2 regions of the Litchfieldia luteola genome follow, and region 2 is predicted to be linked to the other one. Evidence: riboswitches for the same ligand, from Rfam matches in the RefSeq annotation. Region 2 holds a riboswitch; the other holds the start of a gene.

Region 1 (6,250 bases), on a different contig from region 2:
GATGATGCTTATGCCTGAAGAAGTTGGCGATGGTGTACTTGAGCAAGAAAAATATTTAGTACGTAATGCAAAGAAAATTGGATTACTAATTGCTGGTTTAGCTGCTCAGAAATTCGGTAAAGCATTAGAAAAAGAACAAGAAATTCTTGCAAATATTGCTGACATTATCAGTAATGTGTACGCAATGGAATCTGCGCTTCTACGTACTGAAAAAGCAATTAACAAAACTGGCCTTGAAAAGAACAACCAAAAGGTCCTTTATACGCAAGTATTCTGTCAAGAAGCATTTAACGAAATTGAAGCACATGCTAAAGAAACTCTTATTGCTGCAGAAACAGGAGATACTTTACGTATGATGTTATCAGCACTTCGCAAATTCACTCGTTACACTCCAATTAATGTAATTGCGAAGAAACGTGAAATTGCAGCTTCGATTATTGATGCAGAGCGTTATACAGTATAATTTTTTGTGAAGAAGGAGCTCCTAAAGGGGCTTTTTCTTTTGACTCTATTCAACACGGTTTAAAATTTTTGTCGAATTTATTTACCCAGTTAGCAGGAATTAAGATGAAGAAGTCGAAATCTAATTTGGGAAGAGAATCAATTAGTATTTCTTTGTACCTTTATGGTAAAATACAGTACTGTAGGATTTTATTTCTAAAGTAATAAAGAATACATCCAAAGAACGGTGGTGAGTACAGTTTGGCACTAACTTTTTATTGGTATCCGAAATGCGGTACTTGCAGAAATGCTAAAAAATGGTTAGAACAACATAATTTATCGTTTGAAGAAGTACATATTGTTGAACAACCGCCATCAAAAGAAGTATTAGAAAATTTATATCAAAAAAGTGGACTAGAGTTAAAAAAGTTCTTTAACACTAGCGGCCAAAAATACCGTGAACTTGGTGTTAAAGACAAAATGAAAACTGCATCAGAAGATGAATTACTTACATTGTTAGCTTCAGATGGTATGCTTATCAAAAGACCACTTGTAACAGATGGATCAAAAGTGACTGTAGGCTTTAATGAGCAAATGTTTGAAGAAAATTGGAAGTAAGGGTTAGAAGAACCCTATTTGGGAATTCTTTAAAATAGATTTTTAGTTTATGGAGGGAATAAATGATGAACACACCAAAGGAATTACGTTATTCAGAAGAGCACGAGTGGGTTAAAGTTGAAGGCAATGAAGTACGTATCGGAATCACAGATTTTGCACAATCTGAATTAGGTGATATCGTATTCGTTGAACTTCCTGAAGTTGGAGATGAAATTACTGCTGATGAGCCTTTCGGAAGTGTAGAATCAGTAAAAACTGTATCTGAACTATATGCTCCAATTAGTGGTAAAGTAATTGCAATTAACGAAGACTTAGATGACAGCCCAGAATTTGTGAATGAATCTCCATATGAAAAAGCATGGATGATCGTAGTAGAAGCTAGTGACCTAGGCGAGATTGATAAGCTTATGACGGCTGAAGAATATGAAGCAATGACTAAAGAAGACTAAAATAACAAGGAATTAGCAATTGCTAATTCCTATTTTTTTTGAGTAACATCACTCTACATGGACACCCTAACGATAAGTAAGTAAAGAAAGGGTGCTTGAATTGGTACTGGAAAATAAGCGAATGGACATTACTGATCGCATCGTTGGAAAGTTATCTGAAAACCAAGTGAATTTATATGATGAGTCAACCCTTGTTGGACGAATTGTTCTAAATACCCAAGGGAACAAGTATGAGCTAATGGAAGGATACGAACAAGGCAATAACAAAATATACAAATATGTGGATGTAACCACAGGACCTGATCAAAAATATGTAGATTGTGATTATGAAAATGGCTGGTGCTAATATAAGTTTAGAGCGGTGGGTTACTTTCCACTGCTTTTTCTGTTTATTACCAATAAAGAAACATAAACAATCTTATTCCTTTTTCCATACAATAATAGAGGGATATTCGTAAAATTTACGAATAATAGTAAGAAATCTATTGTACAATGAAACTAAGGTGATGGGAAATGACATTAGACTATTTTGAAAAAGTAATTATTGTAGAAGGAAAGTCAGATAAGAAGAAAGTATTAAATGTCATAAATGAAGAAATTGAGATAATATGTACGAATGGTACGATTAGTGTTTCAAGACTAGACGAATTAATCGAACATTTATATAATAAGGATGTCTATATCTTAGTTGATGCAGACGATGCTGGTGAAAAGTTAAGAAAACAATTTATGAGAGAATTGCCAGAAGCTGAACACATTTATATTGATAAAATGTACCGTGAAGTAGCTACATCCCCAGAGCAGCACTTAGCAACCGTTTTATTAGGTGCCAATTTTGATGTGCATGCAGAGTTTTTATTATAGAAAGGCATAGAACATGTTAAATGAATGGTCTGAGCAACAAGTAAATAAATTAATTCAAGAGGAACAATCCTTTTGTTTATACCTCTATACTCCGATGTGTGGTACATGCCAAGTTGCAAGCCGAATGCTGATGGTTGTACAGGAGTTAGTACCTAACAAAACAATGGGAAAATGTGATTTAAACTATATCCCTGTAAAAGCAAGAGAATGGGAAATTGAAAGTGTACCTTGCTTGTTACAATTTGAGAATGGAAAATTAACAGATGCCAGGATTTATGCGTTTAAATCTGTAGAACATTTATATAACACCCTAAAGTAGACACTATCATTATTGGTAGTGTTTTTTCTTGCATTTTTTTGTAAATGAAGTATGATTATTTAGGGTAGCGAAATATTCTGAGGTGTAAAGCATAATGACAACAATCATAGCGGATTGGAAGCATCAATATTTAACTTATAATCGAAACGTAAAACTCTTCATTATTACAAATATTTGTACTCAAATTGCAATGGGTATCTTTATGATCATGTATAATTTCTATATAAGAGAACTAGGTTATACAGAACAAGTTAACGGTACAATCATTTCCATGACTGCCTTAGCGTCTGCAATTATATTAATTCCAGCAGGTATTATAAGTGATAAGCTAGGCCGGAAAAAGGTAATGATTTACGGTATATTCTTTACCACCCTATTATTGTTTTTGCGAAGCTTGTTTGAGTTAGAACATTTTTTAGTCATAACAGCATTCCTAATGGGTTTATCTATGGCATTTCTACAAGTGTCAGCTATCCCTTGGTTAGCTGAAAATTCAACTCAAGCACAAAGGGTCCATTTGTTTAGTTTTCATTTTGCACTCATGATGGTAGCCAATGTTGTCGGAAATTTAATGGGTGGAGTCATAAGTGATGCATTTGTTTTCTTATTTGGGTTAACTCCTTTGATTAGTGTAAGAATTACACTCTTGATTGCGAGTGTAATATTCCTCTTAGGTATATTGCCTATTTTTAAAATGGAAGAAGTAAAAAAAGAGAAAGATTCAAAAAAGAAAGAGAAAGTCCCTTTCAAGACAGTGTTTAAAAATCAGAAGGGACAATTGAAACTTATTGTACTATTTGCTTTTGCACAATTATTAATTGGATTTGGTTCAGGATTGGTCGTTCCTTACTTAAATCTATATTTTGCCGATCGATTTGAGGCTAGTAATAGCGTTATTGGTATTGTTTTGTCTTTAGGTCAAGCGGCAACGGCAGTGGCTATGATTATAGGTCCTATCGTAGTGAAAAAGGTTGGAGAAGTGAAGGCTGTTGTGTTTCTCCAGTTAGCATCCTTGCCATTCTTACTGCTGACAGCCTACACAGAAAATCTTATTATAGCGATCATCGGATTCTTATTCCGTCAGGCTTTAATGAATGCGGGAAATCCGATTCAAGCATCATTAGTGATGGAAAGGGTTAATGATTCAATGAAAGGTCTTGCTAACTCAGTAAATCAGATGGTATTTTCCTTAGGCTGGGCAATGATGGGACCTGTGTCGACATCTTTTGTGTTAATTTATGGGTCATATTGGGGCTATGCTTATGTATTTAGCATAACTGCAGCTCTTTATCTAGTGAGTTCTACGTACTTTTACTTTGTCTTTAAAGGTACATCTTTCGTCAAAATTCAGAAGGCAGTCGCAAAAACATCATAATATTGACATATTTCTCGGGAAATGAACAATTTGTTGGTAATAATGGAGCAAATTGTTCTTTTTTATTCACAAATATTTCTTTTTGTCGAACGATTTATAGAGGAAATAGTACTACTTAATGGAATTAATATATAAGCTAACTGTACGAGGAGGATTCAACGTGGGTTTAGAAAAATTACTAACACATTTTTTAGAAAGACTCTACGGATTGGAACATGTTGTCTTACTATTACCAAAAGAACCACTCGTAATTAAGTTTGAAATTACTAGTATGGAAAATGCTTATTTATACCTTTCAAGTACAAGAAGCTCAGTGACTAATGGTCTTGAAGAACATATAACAATCAAGGGGAATGGGATAACGGATGTTATAAACGGGACTAGTAAACTAACTGACCTCATATATCATGAGAATATTGAGGTTATTGGTAGTTTGAGAAATATATTACTAATCGAATCCATATTCTACTTATCTCATGATAAAGAAATGAGAAAAATTGGATAAATAGGAATTGACAGTAAGTAATTGCGGTGTTATTATTCAGAATAATATCAATTTAATAGTTTACTTATCAAGAGTGGTGGAGGGACTGGCCCTTAGAAACCCGGCAACCGGTAAGATACACGGTGCTAAATCCTGCAGGTATATTTATGCCTGAAAGATAAGAAGAGTCTTATGGAACTCATCCTCTTCTTATGAAGGGGATTTTTTTATTTCACAAAAGAGCGAGGGAGAGATGAAAATGAGTGGAAGTGAGAGAAAGTATCGTCTAGAAACAATTGGGGTGCATGGTGGTTTGCAAGCAGATCCAGTTACTGGAGCACGTGCTGTTCCGATCTATCAATCAAATGCTTTTAAATTCGAGAATACAGAACATGCTGCAAATCTATTTGCTTTAAAGGAACCAGGGTATATCTATTCCCGGATTCACAATCCTACGGTAACTGTTTTTGAAGAAAGAGTTGCTCAATTGGAGGGTGGTGTTGGTAGCTTAGCAGTTGCAAGTGGGATGGCAGCTATTACAACAGCTATTTTAAATCTTGCCAGTTCTGGTGATGAAATTGTCTCTGCATCTACTTTATATGGTGGTACCTATAATTTGTTTGCAAACACGTTACCAAAGTACGGAATAGATACTCATTTTGTGGATCCGTCTGATCCTACTAATTTCAAAAAGGCAATCACTCCTAATACAAAAGCCCTCTTTGCTGAAACAATAGGAAATCCTAGCTTGGATATTTTAAATATAGAAGCAGTTGCTGAAATTGCACATGAAGCTGGTATTCCATTAATCATTGACAACACGTTTGCCACACCATATCTATGCAGGCCAATTGAACATGGTGCAGATATAGTAATTCACTCAGCAACAAAATGGTTGCTTGGGAATGGTACTACTCTTGGAGGGATTATTGTAGATGGAGGGAAATTTGATTGGAACTCGGCAAAGTTTCCTGGATTTACAACACCTGATCCGAGCTATCATAATTTAGTATACTCAGAAGCGTTAGGGCCTGTTGCTTTTATTGTGAAGGCAAGAGTTCAGTTATTAAGGGACTTAGGTCCGGCCATTAGCCCATTTAATGCATTTCAGTTTAACTTAGGACTGGAAACACTGCATGTCCGGATGAAAGAGCATATTCAAAATACGAGAAAGATCGTCTCCTACTTAGATGAGCATCCTGGTGTAGAGTGGGTATTATACCCGGAGCATGAAGAACATCCTGGAAAGGAATTAGCGAAGAAGTACTTACCTAAAGGTGCTGGTGCAGTTGTTGTATTTGGAATCAAAGGTGGCAGGGAAGCTGGAGCAAAAGTCATTAATAATGTAACTCTTTGGTCTCATGTAGCGAATGTAGGGGATGCCAAGAGCTTAATCATCCATCCTGCAAGTACCACTCATCAGCAATTAGGGGCCGAGGATTTAAAGAAATCCGGAGTGACTGATGATTTAATCAGGCTTTCAGTTGGAATTGAACATTGTGAAGATCTTCTTGAAGACTTAGAACAAGCAATTGAAAAGGCAACAGGACTTTCTTCTAAAAAGCCAGTAAGTGCTATTTAAAAATAGTAAAATATAAAAATATTATTTTTGTTGACACTGATTTCTTACCCATGATATACTCACTTTCGTACTCAATTAATACTTAACTGTTTTAAAGCGATAATTGAATAAAGTGTAA
Region 2 (6,250 bases):
CACTAAATATACTTACATACATATGATCTTGTAGTAGATTTAAAGCCTCAATTACACTTTGATTTCCAACAGCGAAACCAATTCTCCAGCCGGCCATATTATACGTTTTTGAGAATGTGTAAATCTCAATTCCAACATCCTTCGCACCATCTGCCTCTAAAAAGCTTACTGGTCTCTTACCTTCAAAGCCAATTGCACCATATGCAAAATCGTGAACAACACAAATTTCATGTTTGTTTGCTAATTCAATGGTCTCTTCAAAAAACTCCTTTGAAGCGGTAGCACCAGTTGGGTTATTAGGATAGTTTAAGAACATGACTTTCGCTTGTTCCAAAACACTCTTATCAATTTGGCTATAGTCAGGGAGAAACTCGTTTTCAGCCAGAAGCGGCATATACTCCATTACACCACGAGCCAGTTCTACTCCTGACCAATAATCGGGATATCCAGGGTCAGGTACGAGTGCGATATCCCCCGGATTCATTAGGCACTGCGGGATTTCAACAAGTCCAGCCTTTCCTCCGAATAAAATGGCAACTTCCTTTTCAGCGTCAAGGTCTACACCATATTCCCTTTTATAAAACGTAACAATCGCTTCTTTCAAGAACTGCTGCCCACGAAAAGGTGAATATTTATGATATGCTGGTTTTTCAGCAGCTACTTTTAATGCTTCCACAATGTGGTCCGGGGTTGGTTGGTCGGGATTTCCCTGACCTAAGTTAATTACATCATGCCCCTCGGCAACAACTTTCCCTACTTTTGCAACAAGGGATGCAAAAAATTGTTTAGGTAAACCTTGTAACAACTGTGATTGCTCAAAATGCTTCATCATTTACACCTACTCAAAAAATTTCTTGAATTTCTAGTCACAAATCATATATTGTTAATAACAAAATGTAAAGAAAAATTTAAAAAGGTGGGACAATTCATGCAACTTAAGATAGCTTGCATTCAACTAGATATTATTTATGGAAACCCAGAGAAAAATAAACAAAATGCTGAGCTTGAAATTTCTAAAGTCGTTTCAGAATCAAAACCCGATGTCATTGTTCTCCCTGAACTTTGGACAACAGGCTATGATTTAACAAGATTAGAAGACATCGCGGATCACCAAGGTGCAGACACAACCCAGTTTATCGGTACCCTTTCAAAGAAATTCAGTGTGAATATCGTTGCAGGCTCCGTAGCCAAGAAAACCGAAAAAGGTGTCAAAAACACGATGCTTATTTTTAACCGAAACGGTGAAGTTATTGGAGAATATAGCAAACTACATCTCTTTAAATTAATGGATGAGCACCACTACTTAATTCCTGGAGATGCAAAAGGACTGTTCACCATTGAAGGAGTTCCTTCCTCTGGAGTCATCTGCTATGACATACGTTTCCCTGAATGGATAAGAGCACATACAACCGAGGGTGCTGAACTGGTATTTGTTGTTGCAGAGTGGCCACTTCCTCGTCTTGAACATTGGCGTGCCCTTTTAATTAGCCGTGCAATTGAAAATCAATGCTATGTTGTTGCATGTAACAGAGCTGGGAGCGATCCAGCAAATGTCTTTGCGGGGCATTCGATGATTATTGATCCGTGGGGCGAAATTATTGCGGAGGCAAGTACAGAACCTGAGGTACTAACAGCAAGTATTGATCTAGATCAGGTAAAAAAAGTGAGAAAACAAATCCCAATCTTCCAAGATAGAAGACCAAGTTTTTATCAATAATATTTTTCCGAAAATGCCATTGACAAAGAAATAGTTCACTTGTTATTATTTTCATCAAGTGTTAAAATTCAAATAATTTAATAGTCTAAATTGCATTATTGCAATTTATCTCTTATCAAGAGCAGGCTGAGGGAAATGGCCCGATGAAGCCCAGCAACCGACCGTAATACCACTGCGAAGTGGGGCGCTTTTACACATGCGCCAACTGAATGTTTAAAATACATTCACATAAGGCACGGTGCTAATTCCACAGAAAGATATTCTTTCTGGCAGATAAGAGGTGCGAAGCCGTGTCTTCAAGCCTCTTTCGATGTCGAAAGAGGCTTTTCTATTTTGACTAGTAGAAAAGCCTCCGAATTTTTCAAAACAATACTTACTTTGGAGGTTATTCACATATGTCTTTTTCAAATCAGCAATCAACTTATGAACCCTTAACTGAATCAACAGCAACCTCACTTGCTACTAAACTAGGACTTTTTGAGCAAGGTGCTGTTTTACGTTCAAAGGAAATCGGGGATGGTAATCTAAACCTTGTCTTCCATATCGTTGATGATAAAACAAATATAAGCATTATTATTAAGCAAGCCTTACCTTATGCAAAGGTTGTCGGGGAAAGCTGGCCGCTTACACTTAAGAGAGCTACGATTGAAAGCAATGCGTTACTAACGTATTACAATCTCGTACCTGATTTAGTACCAAAGGTATTTTACACAGACGAAGTACTGGCCATTACAGTAATGGAGGACTTATCTCACTTAGAAATCTCTCGTTCAGGTTTGATTAAGGGTCAGAATTATCCACTATTATCAGAGCACATTGGAAGGTACTTAGCACATACCCTATTCTACACTTCTGATTTTGCTCTTAACCCTCAGGAAAAAAAGAAACTGGCTCATCGTTTCTCAAACCCTGAACTTTGTAAAATTACCGAAGACCTAGTATTTACAGATCCATTTTTTGATATTGATACGAATAATTTCGAAAGTGAGCTTCAGGCTGATGTTGAAAAACTTTGGAATGATTCGAAACTTAAACTTGAAGTTGCAAAACTAAAACAGAAGTTCTTAACACAAGGAGATGCACTCCTACATGGCGATTTGCACACTGGAAGTATTTTTGCTAGTGACCAGGAGACAAAAGTCATAGATCCAGAATTCGCCTTCTACGGTCCATTTGGATTTGATATAGGTCAATTCCTTGCAAATCTCGTTTTGAATGCATTATCAAGAGAAACGGATAAGCAAGAGCCACTATTCACACACATCGATAAAACGTGGGCTGTTTTCGTAGATACCTTCTCTCATCTTTGGGAAAAAGACAATGTCGAAGCATACGCAAAGATTGATGGATATTTAGACTCTTTACTAAAACAAATACTTGAGGATACAATTGGATTTGCTGGCTGTGAGATCATTCGCCGTACCATTGGTCTAGCACATGTTGCTGACTTGGACCAGATTGAAGATTATAATGCTAAAATTCTATCAAAACAACAAGCTCTTCAGTTAGGTAAAGAATTAATCTTAAGCCGCTCAACAATCAGTAGTCCAACTGAGATTCGAAATTATTTTCAAACGAGCTATAGTTACTAAAAAGGAAGTGACAAACACAATGACTAAAAGCTTTACAATTCCACGATCAGTAGAGTGGAATGAAAATTATATTTCTCTACTTGACCAACAAAAACTACCTCTTGAAACAGAGTATATAGAACTTAGAACAGTCCAAGATGTTTGGGAAAGCATTACAAGTTTAAAAGTTCGTGGTGCACCAGCTATCGGAATAACGGCGGCATTCGGTCTTGCTCTTGCAGCACAAAATTACGAAGTTGAATCGATACAGGCATTTAAAACACAGCTACAAAAGGACCGAGATTACTTAGCAAGCTCCCGTCCCACAGCTGTAAATCTATTCTGGGCATTAGATCGTATGGTTCGAAGTGTTGAAAATGCAACTTCGATTAATGAGGCAAAAACAAAGCTTACCCATGAGGCAATCCGTATTCAGATAGAGGATGAGGCAGTTTGTCGACAAATTGGGGAGTATGCACTATCTCTTTTCAAAAGTAACGATAAGGTATTGACAATTTGTAATGCAGGTTCAATCGCAACTGCACGTTACGGAACAGCCCTAGCACCCTTCCATCTTGCAAAAGAAAAAGGAATTAACCTTCAAGTGTTCGCTTCAGAAACTCGTCCGGTTCTTCAAGGCTCAAGACTTACAGCATGGGAACTTAAGCAATCTGGAGTGGATGTAACACTTATTACGGATAATATGGCAGCACACACCATTGCTGCAAAAGGAATTACAGCAGTCATTGTAGGTGCAGATCGTATTACAGCAAACGGTGATACTGCAAATAAAATTGGAACCTATGGTCTAGCTATTCTGGCAAAAGCCTTTAACATTCCTTTTTATGTAGCAGCACCACTGTCTACTTTTGATATCTCCCTTCAATCTGGAAAAGAAATTCCTATTGAAGAGCGCAACCCTGAAGAAGTAACACATATAAATGGGCATCGAATTGCACCAGAAGGGATTAACGTCTTTAATCCTGCCTTTGATGTAACTCCAAATGATTTAATTACAGCAATCATTACGGAAGAAGGAATTCTTTATAACGGTGAATATAAGGATTCAATTGCTAATTTATTTCAGTAACCAAAACAAAAAGCGGAGAGCATCGTGCTTTCCGCTTTTTTATTTAATTTTCTCCCACATTTCTGGAGGATTCACTTCATATATCCCATCTTCTCGGTACATAAAATGGCACATGATGAACTCTCGGCGAATTGTTGCGTAGTCTTCGTGAAAGTCTTTTATGTATTCATTAATTTCTTTCTCCGTATACTTTTTCCCAGGTTCAAGTCCCTTTACTAAATGCTCAAGGATCATAAGCTTCTTTTTACGCTGAGCAGGAATTGTTTTTAACTTCCCGTCTCGTGTCATGAAATTAGCAAGTACTTGTTGATGTTCACCCTTCTTTTCTTCATCATCGTCTACTTTTCCATAAGCTGTATTTATGATAGCCTGAGATTTTAACCTCAACTGGTCTTCATCTAGGTAAAAATAGATAGTATTCTTTTCTCTTTTTTGCTTGATAATCCCTATTTCTTTTAGCTTCGCAATATGGTGAGTAATGGTAGGCGGGGTAAGCCCCAGTTTTCCAGCAAGTGCTTGTCCATGATGCGGACCTTTGGCCAACAGTACAATAATTCGTATTCTTGTGGGATCTCCCATTACTTTATGAAAATTCACGAGCCGACTAAGCTGCATTTTAAAACACTCCAATAATTAGTCAATCTAATTTAGTAGCTTTTCTACCTTGTTTTGAAAGGAATTTCTCCACCGTTCCGATAATTCCTTGACCTCTACTAGATTCTTTAATGCCTGAACATTTTCCTCATCTTGGTAGATGACTTTGTTTATATACGCAACAGTAGGATTCTCTTCCTTCCGTTCTATTAGGCGTAAATTTTGTCCTGGTTTAATGAAACCTTCTTTTAATACTCGAAAATAAAACCCTGTATACCCTGTTTGTTGAACTAAGAGTGGTAATTCATCAACTTTATAGCGATTACCAAGTTTATAACACGGCTTGCGTGGATTACTGATCTGTATCCTTACATCTCCAATTTCAAATATATCACCAATATGTGCATTCTCTTCATTCAAACCTTGGATCGTAAAATTTTCTCCGAACGCACCAACCGTAAATGATTGTTGTAACGTTTTCTCCCAATATTCTAAGTGCTCAAATGGATATGCACAGATCGCTTGATCTTTTCCACCATGATTCACTAAATCAGCTTGTTGATCACCACCGATTTGTACTGTTGAGACAAATACTTCTTCTTCAATTGGCTTTTTATAAATGCCAGTTGCAATCTCTTTATTTTTATAAAGTTCACGTCGAGCTTTTCCTACATTAATAGATACTAATTTATATTCCAACTACATTTCCTCCTAAACATCTTTAAGAGCTGTTCGCTTTGCCCTTCTTTTTCTTAAAAATATAATGGTTGAAATTAATAATACGATTGAAAAAGCCCCAATTACACCACCCGTATAAAGTACCTCTCCAATCCTTTCAATATAACTTCCAAAATAATAACCACCTGTAAAAAGTGCTAAAGACCAGATTAAACCTGTAGTGTAAGCGACTAAAGCAAACTTACTAAAATCCATCTTGTAACTTCCAACCATAAACGGTATAAAATGCCTTACACCAGGAAAGAAATAACCAAAAATAAGAGCAACTGGACCATACTTCTCGATTAGTACTTCAGACTTTTGCAAGTAGGTTTTCATTCGATTGTTTTTCATTAATCTTGGATGAATGGAATGATAGCTAAATCTTCCTAGACAATAAAGAGTTGTTAAACTACTCATCACCCCTGCAAATGTCACGATAAATGCAGGCAACGGCTGAAGTAGACTTTTCGAAGTAATAAATCCACTGGTCATCACAATTACTTCGTTAGGTACAGGCAATCCAAAAAAACCGAGCCACAACACGAAATACAATGCAAC

What was found. Region 2 has a riboswitch for S-adenosylmethionine ahead of mtnK (S-methyl-5-thioribose kinase). Riboswitches for the same ligand answer to the same signal wherever they lie in the genome.
Region 1: it holds a riboswitch for S-adenosylmethionine, as region 2 does, so the genes downstream of both, J2Z26_RS19230 (O-acetylhomoserine aminocarboxypropyltransferase/cysteine synthase family protein) here and mtnK (S-methyl-5-thioribose kinase) in region 2, are expected to answer to the same signal.

What each region holds. Positions count from the first base shown of each region.
Region 1 covers NZ_JAGGKM010000008.1:8,712-14,961, forward strand. Annotated here, with positions in the region: gene J2Z26_RS19190 (acyl-CoA dehydrogenase family protein) at 1-463, shown strand, start outside; gene J2Z26_RS19195 (arsenate reductase family protein) at 703-1,059, shown strand; gene gcvH (glycine cleavage system protein GcvH) at 1,125-1,508, shown strand; gene J2Z26_RS19205 (YusG family protein) at 1,600-1,854, shown strand; gene J2Z26_RS19210 (toprim domain-containing protein) at 2,022-2,372, shown strand; gene J2Z26_RS19215 (thioredoxin family protein) at 2,386-2,691, shown strand; gene J2Z26_RS19220 (MFS transporter) at 2,786-4,066, shown strand; gene J2Z26_RS19225 (hypothetical protein) at 4,227-4,571, shown strand; SAM riboswitch class I at 4,633-4,735, shown strand; gene J2Z26_RS19230 (O-acetylhomoserine aminocarboxypropyltransferase/cysteine synthase family protein) at 4,810-6,132, shown strand.
Region 2 covers NZ_JAGGKM010000001.1:609,652-615,901, reverse strand. Annotated here, with positions in the region: gene J2Z26_RS03180 (pyridoxal phosphate-dependent aminotransferase) at 1-829, opposite strand, end outside; gene J2Z26_RS03175 (carbon-nitrogen family hydrolase) at 821-1,717, shown strand; SAM riboswitch class I at 1,827-1,997, shown strand; gene mtnK (S-methyl-5-thioribose kinase) at 2,113-3,309, shown strand; gene mtnA (S-methyl-5-thioribose-1-phosphate isomerase) at 3,329-4,378, shown strand; gene J2Z26_RS03160 (DUF2087 domain-containing protein) at 4,418-4,993, opposite strand; gene J2Z26_RS03155 (MOSC domain-containing protein) at 5,021-5,671, opposite strand; gene J2Z26_RS03150 (DedA family protein) at 5,684-6,250, opposite strand, start outside.